Regions from separate parts of the Chromobacterium sp. FG89 genome, predicted to be linked through region 2. Evidence: riboswitches for the same ligand, from Rfam matches in the RefSeq annotation. Region 2 holds a riboswitch; the other holds the start of a gene.

Region 1 (11,075 bases), on a different contig from region 2:
CGACCATTTCATTACCTACCCGCTGCTGATCGCGCACGCGGAGAAATACGGCAAGCCGCTGGCGCTGCTGCATTTCGACGCGCACTGCGACACCTGGCCGGACGACGAGCCGGACAGCCTGAACCACGGCACCATGTTCTACAAGGCGGTGAAGGATGGCCTGATCGATCCGAAGAAGTCGGTGCAAGTGGGCATCCGCACCTGGAACGACGACTTCATGGGCATGAATGTGCTGAACGCGCCCTGGGTGCACGACAACGGCGTGGACGCCACCATCGCGCGCATCAAGGAAGTGATCGGCGACAGCCCGGTCTACCTGACCTTCGATATCGACTGTCTGGACCCGGCCTTCGCGCCGGGCACCGGCACTCCGGTGCCGGGCGGCCTCAGCAGCGCTCAGGCTTTGAAGATCGTCCGCAATCTGGGCGATCTGAACATCGTCGGCATGGACGTGGTGGAAGTGGCGCCCGCGTACGACAATAGCGAGGTGACCGCCCTCGCCGCCGCGCATCTGGCCTGTGACATGCTGTGCCTGATGCGCAATAAGAAGCTGGCCGGCACGCTTTGAACCGTTGACGCATGCAAGAACGCCGCTCTCATCAAGCGGCGTTTTTATTTGCGCGGAACCAGGACCAGGCTCGCGCCGGCTGTGCCGCCGGCCCGCGCCGCAGCTCCATATAGCATTCGCCGTCGCGCAGTTCGGCAAAGCCCAGCCGGCGGTAGAACGGGCGCGCGTCGCGGGACACCAGCAGAAAGCGCCGCAGCTGCTGCAGCTCGGGGTGGGCCAGCGCCGCCTCCATCAAGGCGCGGCCGACGCCGAGGCGACGGACCTCGGCCAGCACGAACACATCGGACAAATAGGCGAAGCTGGCGTAGTCGGTGACGATGCGGGCAAAGCCCAGTTGCCGTTGTCCGCGGTAGGCGCCGAACACCAGCGAGTGCGCTATGGCCTTGTCCAGCTGCTCCGGCGTCAGGCCTTGCGCCCAGTGGGTTTGAGACAGGAAGCGCTGAATCATGTCGCGGTCCAGCCGGCCGCGCTCGCAGCTGATCTCCAGATGGGCCATGGCGGCTCCGTGCGATGACGACGCCGCCAGTATCCGCGCTCGGCATCACCGCGGGATGACGGGGAGATGGCGGTATCGTTGCAGCGCTACTAGAGCGCCGGCCAGCGGACCGCCAAAAGCAGCAAGAGGCCGATTTCGCACAGCTCAATGCCCGCGCCCAGGCAGTCCCCGGTCATGCCGCCCAGCTTGCGCAGCAGGAAGCGCCGCCAGGCCAGCGCCGCCAAAGGCGCCAGCAGCAATGCCGGGGCCAGCCAGGCCGACAGCGCCGCCAGCAGCGCCGCGTTGACCGCCAGGCTGGGGCCGTGCCGCCGCCAGGCGAAGCGCTCGCCGCTGCCAGGCGCGATCGCCGGCAGGCTGGCCGACCAGTACACCGCGAAACAGCGGCACCAGGCGGGGATCAGCAGCAGGCCCCAAGGCGGCGCAGGCTGTTTGGCCAGCAACATCAGCAAGATCAGCTTGGCGACGACGGCCAGGATCAGCGCCAGCGCGCCGAAGCTGCCGACGTGAGGATCTTTCAGCACCTCGAAGAAACGTTCGCGCGAACGGTGGGCGGCGCCCAGCGCGTCGGCGAGATCGCCCAAGCCGTCCAGATGCAGGCCGCCGGTGACCCAGGTCCACATCAAGAGCGCCAGCAGCGCCGCCAGCCAAGGATCGCTCAGGCGGCCCAGGGTCAGCGCCGCCAGCAATAGCGCGCCGATGATCAAGCCCACCGCGGCGAACCAGCGCGCGCTGTCGGCCAACCACTCGGGCTTGAACTCGCGCAGCTGCGGCGTGGGCAGGCGGGTCAGGAACTGCAGCGCCAGAATCAGTCCGCGCACGGTGCTTCCAGCCGCATCAAATAGGCCGGGTGCCCGTCCAGGATGGATAATTGGGCAAAGCCGCCGCGCTGCACCGTCATCAGCTTGGCCACCGCAAAATCGGCGCCCAGCAACTCCGCCAGCAAGGTGGTGATGACACCGCCGTGGGTGACCAGCACGCGGTGGCTGCCGCTGGCCGTGGTCATCCACTCGGACAGGCCGGCCAGCACTCGGGTGCGGAAGCCATCGTAGGCTTCGCCGCCCGGCGGCGTCAGCTCCCCGGCCGCCAGTTTGGCGCGCCAGTCCGGATAGCGCTGCGCCAGCACCTGCACGTCCATGCCGTCCCAGTCGCCAAAGTCCATTTCCGCGAAGCGCGGGTCCACTTTCAGCGTCAGCGAGCCGTGCAGAGCGTGCTGGACCGCGAACTCGCGGCAACGCTGCAAAGGCGAGCTGGCCATCGCCGTCACCGGCGCCAGCGCGCAAATGCGCTGCCAGCTTTGCGCCATCTGAATGTGTCCGGTGGCGTTCAGCGGCAGATCGCAACTGCCGATCAAGCGGCCCTCATGATCGATTTCGCCGTGACGCAACAGGGTCAGGGTATAGGGGTTCATTCCGCTTTTCCGGTGATGCCCGCCTCGGCGAAGGTGGCCATCTCGTTGTGCAGGCGGATGGCCATTTGCAGCAAGGGCACGCACAAGGCGGCGCCGGATCCCTCGCCCAGATGCATGCCCAGGTCCAGCACCGGCTCCAGCTTCAGCGCGTGCAGCGCCAGCAGGTGGCCGGTTTCTTCCGAGCGGTGGCTGGCCAGCAGCCAATCTCCCGCGCGCGGCTCCAGCGCCAGCGCGCAGAGCGCGGCGGCGCTGGAAATGAAGCCGTCCACCAGCGCCGGCGCGCCTTGCGCGGCGCTTTCCAGATAGAAGCCGGCCATGGCGGCAATTTCCAGGCCGCCCAGCTCGGCCAGGATGTCCAGCGCGGACAAATCGCGCCCGGCGACGCGGGCCAGCGCGGTGCGCACCACTTGGCGCTTGGTGTCCAGGCCGGCCTCGTCCAGGCCGGTGCCGCGGCCGACGATGCGCTCCGGCGGCAAGTCCGCCAGCCGGCAGATCAGCGCGGCGGATGCGGTGGTGTTGCCTATGCCCATGTCGCCGGCGATCAGCAAATTGGCGCCGCCGTCCAGCGCGCGGCGCGCGGCCAGGCGGCCCACTTCCAGCGCGGCCTCCGCCTGTGCCGGCGTCATTGCGGCCTCCCTGGCCAGATTGCCGGTGCCGGCCCGCACTTTGGCGTGGACGATGGGCAGCGCGGAGACGTCGCTGAGCACGCCGGCGTCCACCACCTCCAGCCTGGCGTCCAGGCTTTGCGCCAACACGCAGATGGCCGCGCCGCCATTGGCGAAATTGCGCACCATTTCGCCGGTCACCACCGAGGGATAGGCGGATACGCCTTCCGCCGTCACGCCGTGATCGCCGGCGAACACCGTGATCGCCGGCCGCAGCGCGTCCGGGCAGACCTTGCCCTGCCAGGCGGCGAAGCGGCAGGCCAGCTCTTCCAGCCTGCCCAGGCTGCCCGCCGGCTTGGTGAGTGTGGCCTGGCGGGCGCGGGCGGCCTGGTAGGCGGCGAAATCGGGTGAGCGAAAGGTATCGATGAATGTCATGAGATGGCCAACTCCAGCCTGGATGAGAGAGTGATTCAGCGGCGACTTTAAGCGATAGCCCGCCACCGGGGCAACCCGCAGCCGGTGGACGATTTGATCCTAACTAAACATATTTCTTTTGGCGCCATCCCGTCGGGATGCTCTCCGGTATAATCCGGAACCTAGCAGGTGTCCGCGGCTCAAGCGCCGCGGATGAAACGGGAAGCCGGTGCAAGACCGGCGCTGCCCCCGCAACGGTAAGGCCAGGCGTGTGAAGCTGTTCAACCGAGTCGCGCTCGATGCGCGAGACGTTGAACCTCAACGCCCAGGCGATGCAAGGGCCACTGTCCATCGGATGGGAAGGCGCATCGCCGCAAGGCCGAGCCCGGAGACCGGCCTGCTGGCATGCGCGATCATGGAAACCACACTCGCGCCCGCCCAATGGCCGCCCGGAAGGCGGCCGCACTGGAGTATCGCGGGGAGGCGATCCGACAGACGGCCCGGCGTCCTGCCGCGGCGTCCCCCTTTATCATGCCTTCTTCGCACTCTTCCTAACCATGCCGCCGCGGCGGCCAGATTCGATGTGGAGTGTGTTTCATGTTCAAACCCCAACAATGCGCCTTGCTGGTCTCGCTGGCCTGCGCCGGCCAGGCCTATGCCGCCAATGTGCCCGAGTTCGCCGGTGATCCGGTGGTGGTGACGGCGGGCCGTGTGGCGCAACCGCTGTCGCGCACGCTAGCCGATGCGACCGTGGTCACGCGCGAGGAAATCGAAGAAAGCGGGGCGCAAACCCTGCAACAAGTGTTGTCGCGTCAAGCGGCTGTTTCTATCGCCAGCAATGGCGGCCCAGGCAGCGCCAGCAGCATCTATATCCGTGGCAACAAGGATAGCCATACGGTAGTGCTGGTGGACGGCGTGCGAATTTATTCCGCCACGCTCGGTACCACGACGATCCAGAATATTCCATTGGCCCAGATCGAGCGCATTGAAATTCTGCGGGGGCCTGCGTCCAGTTTATACGGCGCAGACGCCATCGGCGGGGTGATTCAAATCTTCACTCGCAAAGGCGAGGGCGAGCCGCGATGGAACGCGGGGGTGGAGTTTGGCAGCCGAGGCACCGGCAAGCTAAGCGCCGGCGTAGCGGGGAAGTCGGGAAATACCGCTTATAGCCTGCAGTTGTCGCACGCTCAGTCCGATGGTTTTTCGGCGACGAATTCACGCAACACGTATTACTACAACCCGGACAACGATGGGTATCGTAATGATAGCTATGCCGCTAGCCTGACGCAGACCTTGTTGCCGGGCCATGATTTGACTGTGCGTCTATTCCAGACCTTTGCGGAGGCTGACATTGACTATACCAGTGCGTGGAAGGGGCAGGATCGCTCCAAGTCGCGCCTGACTGGGCAGAGCGTTGAATCAAAAAATCGTTTCAACGATGTCTGGACAAGCACTCTGCGTTTTGCCCGCAGTCAGGACAAGTCCGAGGAGTTTCATAACGGCAATTTCGATCGACGTGCCAGCTTTTTTCAGACAACGCAGAACGAATGGCAATGGCAGAACGACTTGAATACCAAGGTTGGCGTATTTATTTTGGGCGCTTCCCATTTGGACCAGAAAATCGCTAGCGATGGTATCTATACCAAAAACACCCGCACCACCAATGCCGGATTCGTGAGCTACCAGTTGGAGTTGGGCAAGCATCTTCTGCAAGCTAGCCTTCGAAACGATCATGATGATCAATTTGGGGGGAAGATGACCGGTAAAGCCGGTTATGGCTATCGTTTCGCCGATGGTTGGCTTGCGCGTGTAGGTTATGGCACAGGGTATAAAGCACCGTCCTTTAACGATCTGTACTATCCGGACAGCGGCAACCCCAATCTAAAGCCGGAAAGTTCAAAGAATACAGAACTGGCCCTGCAATACCGAAAAGATGGCCGTTCGGCTAGCTTGACCCTATTCCAGAACAAAGTGGAGCAGTTGATTCAGTGGGCGCAAACCGACCCCACGGATTTCAATTCATGGCGCCCGAGCAATGTGGATCGCGCAACGATCCGGGGGCTGTCATTGGAGGCGGGGGCTCAATGGCTCAGTATCGACTGGCAAGGTAACTTGACGCTGATGGATGCGCGAGACGATAAGACAGGCAATTGGTTGGCAAACCGGCCGCGCCAGAGTGCCAGCGTATCCGCCGCTAAGCAGTGGGAAAAATGGACGCTGGGAGCGGAGCAGCAAGTCGCGTCGCGCAGAGCGGGAGATGCGGCTAATTCGGAGGCCAAAGCGCTGCATGGTTACGGCGTGACCAATATTTTTGCCAATTATCGTTTTGCCAAAAATTGGACTGCCACGGCTCGAGCGGACAATCTGTTCAATCGTGAATATGAAACCGCTTATGGGTACAACACCGGCGGACTGGGTGTTTTCCTTGGGGTTCGTTTCAGTCAGTAAGGAATTCCCATGCCTCACCTGATCACCGGCGGCGCGCGCAGCGGCAAGAGCCGCTACGCCGAAACCCTGGCTTTGGCCCACCCGGGCCCGGTCTGCTATCTGGCGACGGCCGAGCTGCGCGGCGGCGACGCGGAGTTCGCCGCTCGCGTCGAACACCATCGTCGACGGCGTCCGGCGGCGTGGTCGCAAGCGGAGGCCGGCCGCGGCTTGGCCGCCGAGCTGCTGCGTCGCGATGCGGTGGGCGGCCTGCTCTTGGTCGACTGCCTGGGCATGTGGCTGATGCGCTTTTTCAACGAGGACGGCGGTTTCGACACCGCCGGTTTCGAACAGGAACGCGCCGCGCTGCTGGCGGCGCTGGAACAGGCCCGAGGCGAGGTGCTGCTGGTCAGCAATGAAATCGGCTGGGGCGTGGTGTCGGCCAATGCCCAGACCCGATGCTTCGTCGACGAGCTGGGGCGGGTGAATCAAGCGGTGGCGGCGGTCTGCCAGCGGGTGACGCTGGTGGCCTGCGGCTTGCCGCTGGTGTTGAAAGGCGAGATATGAGACGGTTGCCGGTTCTGGCCTTGCTGCTGGGCGCGCTGCCGGCTTTGGCGGCGGTCAGCGCCCAGGACGGCGGCGGCCAGACCATCACGCTGACGCAGCCGGCGCAAAGGATTCTGACCCTGGTGCCGCACGCCACGGAAATGCTGTACGCGGTGGGCGCCGGCGACAAGCTGGTGGCCACGGTGGAACATAGCGACCATCCGGACGCCGCCAAGCGTTTGCCGCGGGTGGGCAGCTTCACCGGCTTCAGCCTGGAGGCGGTGATGCGGCAGCGGCCGGATCTGGTGGTGGCCTGGCGCGACGGCGGCGCGCCGCGCGAACTGGAGCGCTTGCGCGGCCTGGGCATTCCCGTCTATCTGAGCCACCCTTTGCAGCCGGACGACGTGGCCAAGGAAATGCTGGCCTTGGGGCGGCTGGCGGGCGTGGACGCCGCCGCCGGCAAGGCGGCCGCGAGTTATCGCCAGCGCCTGGCCGAGTTGCGCCGGCGTTACGGCGCGCGCGCGCCGGTGCGGGTGTTCTATCAAGTCAGCCAAACGCCCATTTTCACCGTCAGCGATCAAAGCTTCATGGGGCCGCTGATCAGCTTATGCGGCGGCGTCAACGTGTTTGGCGATGTCCGGCAGCCGGCGCCGCAAGTGTCCGCCGCCACCGTGGTGGCCGCGCGTCCGCAGGCCATTCTGGCCGGCGACGAGGCCAGCCTGCGGATGTGGCGTCGTTGGCAGACGCTGCCGGCGGTGGCCAAAGACGCCTTGTTCGCCTTGCCGGGCGACACCATGGTCGTGCCCGGCCCGCGGCTGGTGGACGGCGCGGCGGCCCTGTGTCTCGCGCTGGACACAGCGCGGCAGCGGCTGGGTTTGACGGCCAAGTGAGCGCCGGCTATCCTCGCCGCCATGGACAAGGAACTGGAATATCTCGAGTCGCGGGTGACGGCGTTGGTGGCGCGCATTCGCGAACTTGAAACACAAAACGGCCGTTTTGCCGAAGCGCTGTCCGAAGCGCTGCGCGACAATGCGGAGCTGAACTTCAGAGTGAACGAAACCCGCGCGCGGGTGGCGGCTCTGGTCGAGCGCCTGCCCAAGGCGTCGGAGGATGCGGAATGAGCGACGTGGCTCAGGTTGAAATCGAACTGCTGGGACGTTCCTTCACCATCGGCACCCCGGCGGAAGAAAAGGAAACGCTGCAAGAGGCGGTGCGTCTGCTGGCCGGCAAGATCGAAATGATCCAGCAGCACGGCAAGGTGATGGACGCCGACAAGATCGCCATCATGGCCGCCTTGAACATCGCCCACGATTTGTTAAAGACAAAAGTGGGAGAGGGCTTGGAGATGGCGGCGTTTCAGCGTAAAATACGCAGTATGAGCGAAGCAGCCGACCAGGCGCTCCGCGAAAGCCAGCAAGCGCTGTTTTAAACCGCAGCCCGCTGGCGAACACCAAGGTCAGTACCCCCTGCGGTGTTTGTGAAGGCACACAATTCCTTTGTACCAATGCGTTCGCTTCAGGCTGCCAGCGTGAGTCATGGGCGTGCCGCGTCCTCTTGAGGATGCGCCCGAAATGACTGGCAGGCGGCCCTCCCTGGAAACAGGGTACAAGCGAATTTTGCCCGAACGACACTCGCGGGGGCTCCCCCCTCTGCCATGACCGCACCCTCTCTTGTTTCCGATCCGTTTCCCGTCGACAAGCCCGCATTACGCAGGAAAATTCGCCGCGCGCGTCAGGCCCTGAGCGCTTCTTACCGTTTGCAGGCGATGCGGGCGATCGCGCGTCACGCCTCGCGGCTGCTCAAGCGCGGCAAGCGCGTGGGCGCTTATCTGGCCGCCGGTTCGGAGCTGGATCTGGAAATCCTGATGAGCGCAGCGCTGTGGCGCGGCGCGGAAGTCTATCTGCCGCAGATTCCGCGGCGCGGCCGCCGGCTGTGGTTCAGCCGTCTGGGCGTGGCTGACCGCTGGTATCTGCATCCGCGCTACCGGATCGCCGAATACGATGGCCCGGCGCTGCGCGCCGAACGGCTGGACGTGTTGTTCGTGCCGCTGCTGGCCATCGACGACGAGGGCTATCGCATGGGGCAGGGCGGCGGCTTCTACGACACCACGCTGGCCTTCCGCCAGCGCGCGCGCTTGTTCGGCAAGCCCTTGCTGGTGGGCGTGGCCTACGATTGCCAGCGCGTCGAGCGCGTGCCGCGCGAGCCCTGGGACGTCCGGCTGGATTATTTGCTGACCGAATCCGGTTTGCGCCGGCTGCCTTTGAGCCCCCTATGCCGATAGCCATCGTCTTCCTGGCCGTTTTGCCGGCCTTGGCCCTGCTGGGGCGGCTGGAGTGGGCGGTGGCGTGGCTGTATCTGAGCCTGAGCCTGCTTTGCTTCATTCTGTACTGGCGCGACAAGCGGGCGGCGGAGCGCGGCGGGCCGCGCACGCCGGAAGCCCGGCTGCTGTGGCTGGGTGTGCTATGCGGCTGGCCCGGTGGCCTGATGGCGCGCCGGCTGTTTCGCCACAAAACCGTCAAGCAGCCGTTTCGGCTGCTGTTCTGGTGCGGCGCGGCGCTGAATCTGGCCTTGCTGGGCGGCTGGCTGTATCTGCGCGCGGCTTAGCGCCAGGGGCGGCGGCCGTAGTCGCCGTAATAGCCGTAGATGGGCGTCACCACGACGGGCGCCGGGCGCACCACCACCGGCGCGGGTCTGACGACTACCGGCGCCGCCCGGGGCGGCACCACTACGCAGGCGCTCAAGGCGCCGCTCAGCAACAGGCCCATCACCAGCTGTTTTTCATGCGTTTTCATGGTCTTCCCTTTCCATATCGCTTCAGAACCCCCTTTCGGGGCGGTGAAGACAGCCTAAGCCGCAATCTTTCCAGTAAGATTGAGCAAGCGTTAACCCTTTCCCTGACTGATTAACAGACATTGCCCATGCGATACTGGCTGATGAAGTCCGAACCGGACGATACCTCGATCGACGATCTCGCCGCCGAGCCCGAACGCTTGTTCGAGTGGACCGGCGTGCGTAATTACCAGGCGCGCAACTTCATGCGCGACGGCATGCAAGAGGGGGACCGGCTGCTGTTCTGGCACTCGTCCTGCCCGGAGCCGGGCGTGGCCGGCCTGGCGGAAATCGCCGCCTCCGCGCATCCGGACTCCAGCCAGTTCGACCCGGAAAGCCCTTACTACGACCCCAAGTCCTCTCCCGACGCGCCGCGCTGGCTGGCGGTGGACGTGCGTTTTCTGCGCAAGACCCGGCTGCTGTCCCCGGCCGAGCTGCGCCGACACCCGCCGCTGGCGGAGATGACGGTGCTCAAGCGCGGCAACCGGCTGTCCATTACCCCTCTGAGCGAGGACGAATGGCGCTATATCACTGAACAGCTGCTGGCATGCTGAGCGTGCCGCTGATTCTGGCGCTGCTGGCCTGCGGCGCGGTGGCCGGCTTTCTGGCCGGCCTGCTCGGCGTCGGCGGCGGCCTGGTCATCGTGCCCGTGGTGTTGGGGGTCTTGTCCGCCGCGCATTTGGGCGGCGACCATGCTCAGCATCTGGCGGTGGGCACCTCGCTGGCGGTAATGGTGTTCACCAGCCTGTCCAGCGTGCGCGCTCATCATAAAAAGGGCGCGGTGGACTGGCGCATTGTACGGGCGATGGCGCCGGCGATGGTGGTCGGCACCTTGCTGGGCAGCCTGATCGCCGGCGCGATTTCCGGGCTGGCGTTGAAATGGTTCTTCGTCGGCTACGCCTACCTGGTCGCCGTGCAGATGTTCTTCAATCTTAAGCCGCAAGCCAGCCGCGGAATGCCGGGCCAGGCCGGGCAGTGGGGCGCCGGCGGCGCGATAGGCATGATCTCCAGCTGGGTGGGCATAGGCGGCGGTTCCATGAGCGTGCCTTATATGAGCTGGTGCAATGTGCCGGTGCACACCGCCATCGCCACCAGCGCGGCCTTGGGCTGGCCCATCGCCGTGTCCGGCGCCGTCGGCTATCTCTACAGCGGCTGGAGCGTTGCCGGCTTGCCGGCAGGCGCCTTGGGTTTTATCTACCTGCCGGCGATGCTGGCGCTGATGCTGATGACGGTGCTGATGGCGCCGCTGGGCGCGCGCGCCGCGCACAAGCTGCCGGTGGCCCGTTTGAAGCAGGTGTTCGCCGCCTTGATGGCGACGATGGCCAGTGAGATGTTGTATAGCCTGCTGCGCGGCTAAGAACCTGTTCATAGTCTGTTGTGCTTTGGCGATACGGCGTTAAAAACCAGCTCAAAATGCTCAGTACCCCTCGTACATTCCGCTTTTTCGCTAATTTTCGCCTTGTCTCGCTCTGGCTCGCGAGACTTTGAACAGGCTCTAAGAAACCGACTTTTGATGGAGAAGCCATGCTGTATCCGCCGATAGAACCGTTTGCCAGCGGCATGCTGCCGCTGGACGGCTTGCATTCCATGTATTGGGAGCAGTGCGGCCAGCCGCAGGGGTATCCGGTCCTCTATCTGCACGGCGGGCCCGGCGACGGCTGCGTGTCGGCCTGCCGCCAATTGTTCGACCCCGGTTTTTACCGCGCGGTCTTGTTCGACCAGCGCGGCAGCGGCCGCTCCTCGCCGCGCGGCGAGCTGCGCGACAACAGCACCGCCCATCTGGTG
Region 2 (11,075 bases):
CAGCCGGTTTGGCCGCCTGCGGCCGGTATTTGCCGTGGACGGCGGCGGGCGCGTGATGATGTCCGCCATGCGGGTGCGGGTGATCATGATCGTGGCGAGGCTCGTGATCATGGTCGTGCTCATGCTCGTGATCATGTTTCAGCATCGCCGCCAGGTCGGTGTCGAGCTTGGCTTCCTTGATCAGGTCCCAGATTTGTTGCTGCAGCAGCGGCAGCTTGTTCGGGTCCAGCAGCTCCACCTGGTAGTACTCGTCCACCAACTGGGTCAGCTGCGCCAGCGGGCCGTAGCTGTCGGCGGTGGTCATCGTCGGCGTCAGGTGGTCGATGATCACCGCGTGGCCGCGGCGTTTGGCCTGCGCGCCTTCGCCCGGATCGTTGACGATGAAGGGGTAAAACAGCGGCATGTCGCCCAAGAGCGCATCCGGGAAGCAGTTCTGCGACAGGCCCACGCCCTTGCCCGGCAGCCATTCCAGCGTGCCGTGCTTGCCGACGTGGACGATGGCGTCGGCGCGCCAGTCGTCGCGCAGCCAGCGGTACAGCGCGTAGTAGTGGTGGGTGGGCGGCAGGTCCGGCGTGTGGTAGATGGCGTCCGGGTCCATGCCGTAGCCGCGCGGCGGCTGTAGCGCGACGAAGACATGGCCGTAATCCAGGCCGGAAAACACCAGTTCGTCGCCGTCGACGTAAGCGCCGCCCGGCGGCTGGCCCCAGCGCTGCAGCATCTTGTCGCGCAGGCTGTCAGGCAGCTCGTCGAACCAGGCCTGGTAGCGCTGGGCCGGCACGCGGGCGGCGGCGTTTCGCATCTGCTCGGCGCTCAGGTAGTCCTGATCGTAGGCGCCGCGGTCTATCAGCTCGTGCATCAGCGCGTCGCTGTCCGGCGGCAGCGGGTCCATCTGGTAGCCGCGGCCCTGCATGCCGCGCAGCATCGCGTACAAGGAGGCCGGGGAATCCAGCCCCACCGCATTGCCTATCTGCGAGGCTTTGCTATTGGAGTTGGTGAAGATGAAGGCGATGCGTTTGTCGGCGTTTTCCACATGGCGCAGCCGCGTCAGGCGGGCGGCGATGCCGGCCAGGCGGCGGGCGCGGTCCGGCAGCGGCGCGTATTGTTCGGCCTGGCCGGGCTGGTCCATCATGGCCGGCTGCTTGAAGCTCAGCGGCACGCCGATGATGCGGCCGTCGAATTCCGGCAGCGCCACGTTCATCGCGGTGTCCAGCGGGTTGAAGCCGCGGTCCGAGGCTTCCCATTGCTCGCGCGTCATGCTGCTGGTGATGGCCTGCAGCACCGGCAGGTTCAGCCGGTCCGAAGCCTCCACCGCCCAGCCGGGCTGGGTGGGGCCGTCGTTGTTGATGTCGCCCATCGCGAACGAGGTGGTGTTGATCAGCAAGGACACCTTGGCGCGCGGATCGGCCAGCAGCGCCAGCGCCGCCGGCAGGCCGCCGTCTTGAATCGTGCGCAAGGACGAGGTGAACACCGGCAGCGCGTTGACGCCGCGCTCGGCCAGGCAATCGACCAATAGATCAATGAAGCGGGTGTTGCCGGACAGCCAGTGGGCGCGGTAGAAGCACAGGCCCACGGTGGGCCAGTCCGGGTTGCGGATTTCCAGCCAGTCGGCGAGCGAGCAGGGCGCGCTCAGCTCCGGGTGGTAAACGCCGTGCTCGGGCAGCGGCAGCGGCGGCTGGTAGCCGAAGCCGGTCAGCAGCAGCCTGTCCGCCAGGCAGCGCATCAGCTCGCCCAGATTGGCGCTGCCGCCGGCCTGCAGATAGGCGTGGACGTCCTGCTGCAGCGATACCGGCGCGCTGCACAGCGCTTGCAGCTCCGGGTCCGGCTCGCCGGTGCCGCTGAGCACGATGACCGCGGTCTGCAGCCGGCGCGCGTGGGCCAGCAACCGCTCCAGGCCGGGTATCGCGTCGGCGCGGCCCAGCACGCGCAGCACGATGGCGCGGACCTGGGCCAGCTGGCCGTCCAGCAGCGCTTGCATCGCGGCCTCGTCGGCAATGCCTTGCAGCGAGATGCCGGACACGGAGGGAAAGTCTTCCGGCCAGCGCGCGCGCGACAGCGCGGCGAGATCGGTGCCGGCGTGGCTTAACAGGGCGAGTGCGGCGCTCATGCCTGCGCCTCCGTTTCGATGTCGCCGACGCCGGTTTTATGGAACACCAATTCCTCGACCGGAATGCCGCCTTTCAGATGCTGGCAGACGATGCGTTCGATATCGCTTTCATTCACCTTGCGGTACCAGACTCCGTCCGGATACACCACCATCACAGGGCCTTCCTTGCACACGGCGAAGCAGTGGCTGCGGGTGCGCTTGGCGCGCAGGCCTTCGCAAGCGTCTATGCTGCGGCCCAGGTGCAGGAACATCGCTTCCGAACCCTGGCCGTCCGGCGTGCAGCGCGGGCCGGTGCACATCAGCACGTGTTTGTCGTGGGTTCTCATCGCGCCTCCGGCGTCAGTTGGTCAAAACGCTTCCATTTATAAATGGCGGCGGAGGCAAGCCACGTCAGCAGGAACACGCCGATGACGAAGTAGCCGAAATGAGCCAGATCGTCGTTGAGCGCTGAGATCAGGTCCCAGAAGCCGCCGGTGAGCTGCAGCTTGTCCGCCAGCAGGCCCAGGCCCTCCAGGCCGCCAATGCCGACGGCGACGAGAACGGAAACGAAGGTGATGGTCAGGTTGTACCAGAGCTTGCGCACCGGATTGACGAAGGCCCAGCCGTAGACTTCCACCATCATCATGCTGTCCAGCGTATCCACCAGCGCCATGCCGGTGGCGAACAGCGCCGGGAACACCATGATGTGCCACAGCGCCACGCCGTTGGCGCTTTGCGAGGTGGCGATGGCGAACAAGCCGATCTCGGTGGCGGTGTCGAAACCCAGGCCGAACAAAAAGCCGATGGGCAACATATGCCAGCTCTTGGTCACCATGCGAAACAGCGGCTTGAGCAGGCGCGCGATCAGGCCGCGGTTGTTCAGCAGCAGATTCAGCTGCTCGTCGCAAATGGCTTCGCCGGCGCGGGCGCGGCGGAAAGCGCCCCATACCGCGCGCAAGGAAGACAGATTGATCAGCGCCAGCGTCAGCAGAAAGAAGGCCGACACGCTGGTGCCGATAACGCCGCCTATCTCCTTGAAGCCGGCGACGCGGCTTTGCAGCGCGCTGGCGGCGAACACGATCAGGGCGACGGCGATGACCACCACCGCGGAGTGGCCGGCGGAGAAGAACAGGCCCACCGCCGACGGTCGGCGGCCTTCCTGCATCAGCTTGCGCACGGTGTTGTCGATGGCGGCGATGTGATCGGCGTCCACCGCGTGGCGCAGGCCGAACAGATAGGCGAGCAGGGCGGTGGCGAGTTGGGCCGGATGATCGGCGAAGGCGGCGAAAGCCCAGGCCCAGGCCAATAGATTGGCCAGGATCAGCCCGGCGAGTATCGGCGCGTGCTGCGCCAGACGGCGGCCGGTGGACGGCGCGGTGGATGAATGCATGGTGCCCTCGGAGACGATTTCCGTCGCGCAAACGAGGGCACAGGTCGCCGAGTGTTCATGAGCGGCGCATGTGCGTATCCCCCGGTTCACCCCGCCCGGTTTCTGCTTGCGTCGACACGTATGACGGCCGGTCTCCTGGCTCGCGCGTCGCCGTCCGGCGCCGCCTTCCCGGCCCGTTTAGGGACCAGTGGCTTTAGGCGTGGACTCTGCGCTTACAGTTGCGGGGGCAGCCGCGGTCTTGCACCGCGTTCCCGTTTCACCCTCTGAGGACCTGTTTACGAGCTGCCGCGCGTCTTGGCTGGCGAGCTCGCACACAGGTTTTGGGGGCACCGTCATGATGGGGTCGGATGATACGTGACAAAAACCAGGCTGTGAACAGCTGGCGTTTTGATTTTAATTACAATCGCCGCCAATCCGCCAAGGCCTGTTCCAGCCGCGCCCAGTCCTGTTCGCCGCTAGGCAGGCCAAAGCGCAAGCTGGGCAGGGACTCAAAATAACGGCTCAAGATGCCACGCCCCGCCAGATGGCGATGCAAGGGCAGGCTGGCCTCGCCGGGAACCCACTGGAACAGTTCGCAGCCGCCGGCCGGGGCGAGCCTGTGCCGCTCCAGACAGTCCCGCAGCCGCGCGCTATCGCGCAGCAGCTTGCTCCTCATGGATTGCTGCCACGCGGTATCGCAGAGCGCCAGCGTCACCGCTTCGCGCGCCGGACCCGCCATGGCCCAAGGCCCCAGTTCCTCGGCCAGCGCTTGAAGCAGCGCGGCCTGGGCGAACACGAAACCGGCGCGCGCGCCGGCCAGGCCGAAGAATTTGCCGACCGAGCGCAGCACGATCAGGCCCGGCTTGCCGATATGGGGGAGCATGCTGTCCCGCGGCGACGCATCCAGAAACGCTTCGTCGACCAGCAGCCAGCCGCCGCGTTCCGCCAGCCTTTGCCGCCAGTCTTCCAGCAAAGCCGGTTCAAAACGGTCTCCGGTGGGGTTGTTGGGGTTGCAGATTTGAACCACGTCCAGCTGATCAATATTCGCGGCCAGCCCATTCGGCGTGAACCGTTCCACGCTGTGTCCGCGCCTTTGCCACTGGTAGGGGTGCTCGGCGTAGCACAAGGTCAACATGCCGACGCGGCAGGGCGCTCGCAGCCGCGGCAGCACCTGGATGGCGGGCTGGGAGCCGGCCACCGGCAGCAGTTGCTCGCAACCGTAATATTCCGCCGCCGCCGCTTCCAGCCCGTCGTGGTCCTGCGGCAGCCGCAGCCAGCCGTCGGCGGACAGCGGCGGCACTGGCCAGCCATTGGGATTGACGCCGGTGGACAGGTCCAGCCAATCCCCAGGCGGAATACCGTATTCAGCGGCCGCGCGCAGCAGGCCGCCTCCGTGTTCAAGCATGCATGACTCCAATCAAAACAGCCGACAATAGGGAAAGACCGGCCCACAGCCAGGCGCCGCGGCTGACCAAGCGCACCGCGCGGCCGATGTCCTGATGCGTGGGCGCGGGGCCGCAGCCCAAGGGCGGGCGCTCCTTCCACTGGCCATGGTAGCGCGCGCCGCCGCCAAGGGAGACGCCCAGCGCGCCGGCGCCGGCCGCCATCACGGGGCCGGCGTTGGGACTGTACCAAGTGGGTGCCTGCGTTCTCCAGCAGCGCCAGCCGCTTGCCGCGTGGCCCAGCAGCAGATAGGTGAGGGCGGTCAGCCGCGCCGGGACATAGTTCAACACATCGTCGAGGCGGGCGGCGGCCCAGCCAAAATGCAAATAGCGGGCGTTCTTATAGCCCCACATCGCATCCAGCGTGTTGGACAGCCGGTACAGTACCGCCCCGGGCGCGCCCAGCAGCAGAAACCAGAACAGCGCGGCAAAGACCGCGTCGCAGCCATTTTCCAGCACCGACTCAATGGTGGCGCGGGCGACTCCCGCCTCATCCAGCTCGCTCGTGTCGCGGCTGACGATCCAGCCCACCCGTTCACGGGCCAAGGCGAGATCGCCGTCGGCCAGCGCCTGTCTGACCACCTCCGCATGCTGAGCCAAGCTCCTGGCGCCCACCGCCAAGTAGAGCAGAACAAGCGGGACAATGGCTGACAGCAGCGGCAGCCGGGCCAGCAGCCAGGCCGCCAGCGTCAGAGGCAGGATCAAGAGTGAAACGGAGAGGGCGCCGCGCAGACGCATGCGCCAGCGGGGCTCGGCATCGGGCGAGGAGGGGAAGCCAAAGCGCTCAACGGCCCGGGTCAGCCGACCGAAGCCGACTAGTGGATGCCAGCGCCGCGGCTCCCCCAGCAGGCGGTCCAGCAACAGCGCTAACGGTAGAAACAATGCGGAATTCAACACACAACCTTATATAATGGCCGACCGCCGCTTGGAGGTATCCAATGCGCAAATTTCTAGGGTTTGGGATGGCCGGAATGAATCAAGCCGCCATTCTAAGCCTTGTTCGCCATCTATGTGCAGGGGGAATGCCATGGCCAAGACCATCATGATTCAGGGCGCCACGTCCGATGCCGGCAAGAGCGCGCTGGCCACCGGCTTGTGCCGGCTGTTGGCCCGCCGTGGCGTGAGGGTGGCGCCGTTCAAGCCGCAGAACATGGCGCTGAACAGCGCGGTGACGGTGGACGGCGGCGAGATCGGCCGCTCGCAGGCGGTGCAAGCGCAGGCCTGCGGGCTGGAGCCGCATACCGATATGAATCCGGTGCTATTGAAGCCCAACAGCCATACCGGCTCTCAGGTCATCATCCACGGGCGGGCGATAGGAAATATGGAGGCTCGCGGCTATCACGACTACAAACCGGTGGCGATAAAGGCGGTGCTGGCGTCCCACGCCAGGCTGGCGGGGCAATATCAGTGCATCATCGCCGAGGGCGCCGGCAGCCCGGCCGAGATCAATCTGCGCGACGGCGACATCGCCAATATGGGTTTCGCCGAGGCGGTGGATTGCCCGGTGATCCTGGTGGCCGACATCGAGCGCGGCGGCGTATTCGCCCACCTGGCCGGCACCTTGGCCTTGCTGTCGGAATCCGAGCGCGCCAGGGTGATCGGCCTCGTTATCAACCGCTTCCGCGGCGACCCCAGCCTGCTCAACAGCGGCATCGATTGGCTGGAACAACATACCGGCAAGCCCGTGCTGGGCGTACTGCCGTATTTGCACGATTTGCACCTGGAGGCCGAGGACAGCATGGGCCTGGACAAGCCGGGCGGCGCGAGCGGCGCCGGCGACAAGCTGCGCGTCATCGCCCCGGCCGCGCCGCGCGTCAGCAACCACACCGACTTCGACCCCTTGCGCCTGCATCCGCAAGTGGAATTCACCCTGGTGCGCGCCGGCGCGCCCATCCCGCCGGCCGATTTGATCGTGCTACCCGGCAGCAAGAGCGTGTTGGCGGACCTGGCCTGGCTGCGCGCGCAGGGCTGGGAAGAAGCGATACGCCGCCATCTGCGCTACGGCGGCAAGGTGCTGGGCATTTGCGGCGGCCTGCAGATGCTGGGCCGCAAGCTCCACGATCCAGACGGGTTGGAAGGCGAACCGGGCAGCGGCGACGGACTGGGCTGGCTGGATATGGAAACCACGCTGGCGCCGGAAAAGCGACTGACGCGTGTGTGCGGCCGGCTGACCTTGGACCACGCCGAGGCCACCGGCTACGAAATCCACATGGGAGTCAGCTCCGGCCCGGCGCTGCAGCGGCCGGCGCTGCATTTCAAGGACGGCGGCGCGGACGGCGCGCGCTCGGAAGATGATCAGATCCTGGCCACTTATCTGCACGGCGTCTTCGACGAGCCGGCCGCCTGCCAGGCCATCCTGCGCTGGGCCGGATTGCAAGACCCCGTGGCGCTGGATTACCCGGCGCTGCGAGAAACCAATATCGACAAGCTGGCGGACATGCTGGAACAGTTTTTGGACCTTGGGCCTATCATCAGCGGCTTGCCTAAAGGCGATTGAGTCATTGAAGCCCAGGGGTGGGCTTCAGGCGGGTTCTGGCGGTGCCTTGGTTTATCCTTATGTTCGCATAATGTATATTATGTCAAATCTTGGAAACATACGGCGTAGGGTCCGCAGCCTGCTCCATTGGTTCAATACCCTGTCCTTTTGTACAGGTTAATAAAACGCAACACTTTCCATCGTTGGAGGTTCGAGCAACAACTATCCGCAGCAAAATGAAACGCAAGCTACCTTGGTGTGAGTTCCCGTGCAGCCCTGATGACTTGATCAGGGCTGTTTGTTTTCGTGACGTAACGGAAATTGCCGCAGAGATCGGCGTAGACGTTGACGAGGTCGGCCGCTGGCGATCCGGACACAAGCCGGTCCCGAAGCTTGCCTATCTCTATCTAGCTCACAAAGCATCAACCGTACTAGGCAAGCAATTCGGCCCGTTCTGGGGCTGGAAGCTGGCCAAAGATGGCCAGGCGCTAATCTGCCCGGCCACGGGTGAACGCATCAACTACGAAGAAGTTGCACTAATGCGAGACTATCGCCGGGCCAAGCGCCTTGCAGTACAGCAAGCGGAGCTGATCGAACGGCTCATGATCGAGCGGGACTTCTACCGTGAGAACTGCCACCGGCAGGCCAAGTTCGGCGCGATGCTGAACCGAATTATCGGCCCCGACGACAGCTGCTAACAGGCAATCCCATCAGCATTCCCATTCTCATTCTTGAGAAAAAAGACGCGCTCTGTCAGAGAGACCCAAAAGCCAGCTCTGGCGCGCCTTGCAGCGCCGTTTCGATGCTGCCGCCCTCCTACCGGTTTCTCAAAATGAGAAAAAAGACGGGTATTACCAGTCACCCGTCTAGGCCGCTGCGCGGCCCGAAGGCGGCGCGACGCTACAGGTTGCAACGCCCTACTACGCTCGGCCAAAGCCGAGCTAGTCCCCCTACCCCCTTCCTGGACAAAGAACGTCCAGGCGGGGCCCCTAGGGGCGCGCGAGCGCGGGGCTGACCATAGGTGATCGCTCTACACGGTTTTTACTGTCTGCAAAAGAGCCGGGCGTGGCCTCTCTCTATTTTCGTTACGGTGACGTATAAGACGAGTTTGCAGGTAAGGCTTATTCGTTTAGCATCGCCGTTACCGTAACGTGATGAGAAAAAGCATGACAACAATCGTCATCATCTTCATCGTGATAGCTATCGTAGCTGGAGCGATGAGCGGAGCGAAGAAAAGCAAAGCACAAAAACGCTCATTCAAAGTAGAAGCCAGGAGCGAGGCTACAAGCCCAAGAAAATTCGGTTCAGCCAGGTTCAAGCTCAAGGGGAAAACGCTGCTCACGCAGCGTGAGCAAGAGTGCTTTAACCGACTGACAAAAAGCCTTTCGCCTGAATTCCTCGTTTTTCCTCAAGTGGCCTTTAGCCAGATTATCGACACTGAAGGAGGAAGCAAATTCGACAACGAAGGGCTGCGCAGAACAATGAGCCAGAAGGTAGCTGACTTCGTGATCTGCAAGAGAGACCTCACAATGATCGCGATTATCGAGCTTGATGACAGGTCGCACATTGGGAAAGAAGAGAAGGACAGGCAAAGAGATTCGATCATTAGACAGATAGGACTCATGCCGCTACGGATCCCAAGAACACCCCCACAACGAACACTAGATGAATACGCTAGCGTGCTGAAAAGAATGCACCCTAGGGAGGAAAAAGCACTAGAGCGTGCGTGATAAATTCAAGGAAGTTGTAATAAAAAAGCCCAGGGAGAGCACTTGGGCTTTTTTACGTTCTGGATTTTCGTGAAGTGACTGGCCGGTGCTGAGTCACCGCAACTCAGTCACGATGTGACTTACCTGGTGTGACCCATCCAGGATCCGTCACACCAGGACGGTCACGTGACTACCCGGGGCATTTTCGCGACCGTATAGTCACAGTGACAATCCAGGTAAGAGCCAACCGCGGTTAGTCACAGTGTGACCGAGCTCGAATGAATAACGCCGGCAGAGTCACGCTTCCGCTGCTGGCGCTTACGGCAAGCCGGCGTTGCTAGACGTGCCCTGCCCTCGACTTCTCGGCCACAGCCACATTCGCAAACCTTCACATCATCCGGGTCACGAAGTGACAAAATGCCGGAGGCCATCATCCGAGCCATATCAACAGGCACACCATTGCCAACCGCACGATAGCGAGCACCAAGAGTGAACGCGGGCAAGTCTATTCCATCGCGAAGGCCCTGAAGCTGGCAGAAACGAAGCCAGTCACGCTTACCCAGTTGCGTACCCTCGCTTGCAGTACAACACGGCTCAACGTCAGTACGAACAGGAAGACGCTTCACGGTAAGTACAAGGCCGTCACAGTGGCCGAACTGAAAATGACGCAGTCTGTTTTGCTGCAAACCGCATTCCGATGCGTTGATATCAATGCGCTGGTGACTATAGCCCGGCAGCATCACGTCAGGTACACCGGCAACATTTTCCATCAGCCACCAGAGCGGACGCGCTTCAAGAACAACGCGGCGAAACTCACCCAGCATTTCGAGACCATAGCCGGACGGTTCAGAGCGGCGGGCTTTGCTGAAATCGGGGCACGGCGGACCACCGATGACCCCATCAAAACGGCCAGCGACAACCCTAAATTGCCGAATATCTCCGCCGTATATAAGATCAGGCCCACGCACAACCGAGAAGCCCTCAGCTTCAAATCCACGCCCCAGCAGATCAACACCCGGAAATAGACTCAAGACGAGTTGTGACGGAGCTGCTGGCAAAGATACCTGGTCAGTCACAAAGAAACCTCCAGATCGGAAAGCTCACCACCAGCAGAAAGCCATCGCTGAACCCATACAGGCTTCCGCCCCCTGCCCGTCCAGGTCAACACAGGTTCATCCGGATGAGCGTAGCGCACCTGAAAATTGTTTTTCGTTACGGTAACGGCTTTAGGTGCATCAGGAATTTCCGTTACGGTAACGGGTTTATCCTCGATAGGCTCAATTTCCGTTACGGTAACGGGTTGATGTTCGGGTTGATTTTTCGTTACGGTAACGGGTTCTTTGTAGCGGTTTTCTTCAAACCAAGCCGGCATGGCTTTAGCTTTACCCAATCCAGCCCGATAAAAATGCTCAACAATATGAGCATAAGACAGCTGCGATTGACTATTAGCGTCAGCTTCATATTTCAATTGAAGCATCACCATAACGTCAGCCCAATCTTCAGAAGACAAATCTATATGAACGCGTTGTTTCTGAGCCATTCTAAAGCGACGCTGACGTTCAGCATTAGATAATGCTTTGCCACTAGCGGGACGGCCACGTTTCTTAGCAGCCGGAATCAATTCAAGCGTTGCGCTGTCATTCATGTCTTTAGCCATTTTCGTAACCTCCGTTTAGATAATTCATTATCCGTTATGGTAACGAATAATGGAAGTTATTTAATTGGAATTCTCCAATTCTTTTATTCTCCGTTGCAATTTAACAACTCTTATTTTTAAGACTCGGGTAACTTGATATTTTGAAGGCGGCTTAATTAATCTATCGAAATATTTTTCGATTCGCCTTGAATTAATTAAAATATCAAAAAAGCTTGAGACAACAAGTCCAGACAAAAAAGCAAAGAAAAAAACAATAGTGCAAAGTTTGAAAATGTCATTTGAAGACATGGAGCAATCCTTTAAATGCCGTGTTTTAAATAAAGAACCAGGGAGCAAATT

What was found. Region 2 has a riboswitch for cobalamin ahead of ACODRW_RS10965 (HoxN/HupN/NixA family nickel/cobalt transporter). Riboswitches for the same ligand answer to the same signal wherever they lie in the genome.
Region 1: it holds a riboswitch for cobalamin, as region 2 does, so the genes downstream of both, ACODRW_RS10595 (TonB-dependent receptor domain-containing protein) here and ACODRW_RS10965 (HoxN/HupN/NixA family nickel/cobalt transporter) in region 2, are expected to answer to the same signal.

What each region holds. Positions count from the first base shown of each region.
Region 1 covers NZ_JBMDIQ010000008.1:175,232-186,306, reverse strand. Annotated here, with positions in the region: gene speB (agmatinase) at 1-568, shown strand, start outside; gene ACODRW_RS10615 (GNAT family N-acetyltransferase) at 600-1,064, opposite strand; gene cobS (adenosylcobinamide-GDP ribazoletransferase) at 1,154-1,882, opposite strand; gene ACODRW_RS10605 (histidine phosphatase family protein) at 1,870-2,472, opposite strand; gene cobT (nicotinate-nucleotide--dimethylbenzimidazole phosphoribosyltransferase) at 2,469-3,512, opposite strand; cobalamin riboswitch at 3,662-3,906, shown strand; gene ACODRW_RS10595 (TonB-dependent receptor domain-containing protein) at 4,089-5,939, shown strand; gene cobU (bifunctional adenosylcobinamide kinase/adenosylcobinamide-phosphate guanylyltransferase) at 5,949-6,482, shown strand; gene ACODRW_RS10585 (cobalamin-binding protein) at 6,479-7,351, shown strand; gene ACODRW_RS10580 (hypothetical protein) at 7,373-7,582, shown strand; gene ACODRW_RS10575 (cell division protein ZapA) at 7,579-7,890, shown strand; RNA gene ssrS (6S RNA) at 7,922-8,105, shown strand; gene ACODRW_RS10565 (5-formyltetrahydrofolate cyclo-ligase) at 8,116-8,742, shown strand; gene ACODRW_RS10560 (DUF1294 domain-containing protein) at 8,733-9,065, shown strand; gene ACODRW_RS10555 (hypothetical protein) at 9,062-9,253, opposite strand; gene ACODRW_RS10550 (EVE domain-containing protein) at 9,380-9,844, shown strand; gene ACODRW_RS10545 (sulfite exporter TauE/SafE family protein) at 9,838-10,647, shown strand; gene pip (prolyl aminopeptidase) at 10,815-11,075, shown strand, end outside.
Region 2 covers NZ_JBMDIQ010000009.1:50,622-61,696, reverse strand. Annotated here, with positions in the region: gene ACODRW_RS10975 (cobaltochelatase subunit CobN) at 1-2,104, opposite strand, end outside; gene ACODRW_RS10970 ((2Fe-2S) ferredoxin domain-containing protein) at 2,101-2,430, opposite strand; gene ACODRW_RS10965 (HoxN/HupN/NixA family nickel/cobalt transporter) at 2,427-3,473, opposite strand; cobalamin riboswitch at 3,582-3,763, opposite strand; gene cobD (threonine-phosphate decarboxylase CobD) at 3,871-4,857, opposite strand; gene cbiB (adenosylcobinamide-phosphate synthase CbiB) at 4,850-5,776, opposite strand; gene ACODRW_RS10950 (cobyric acid synthase) at 5,922-7,391, shown strand; gene ACODRW_RS10945 (hypothetical protein) at 7,607-8,068, shown strand; gene ACODRW_RS10940 (DUF2726 domain-containing protein) at 8,537-9,100, shown strand; gene ACODRW_RS10935 (DNA cytosine methyltransferase) at 9,337-10,155, opposite strand; gene ACODRW_RS10930 (H-NS histone family protein) at 10,152-10,736, opposite strand.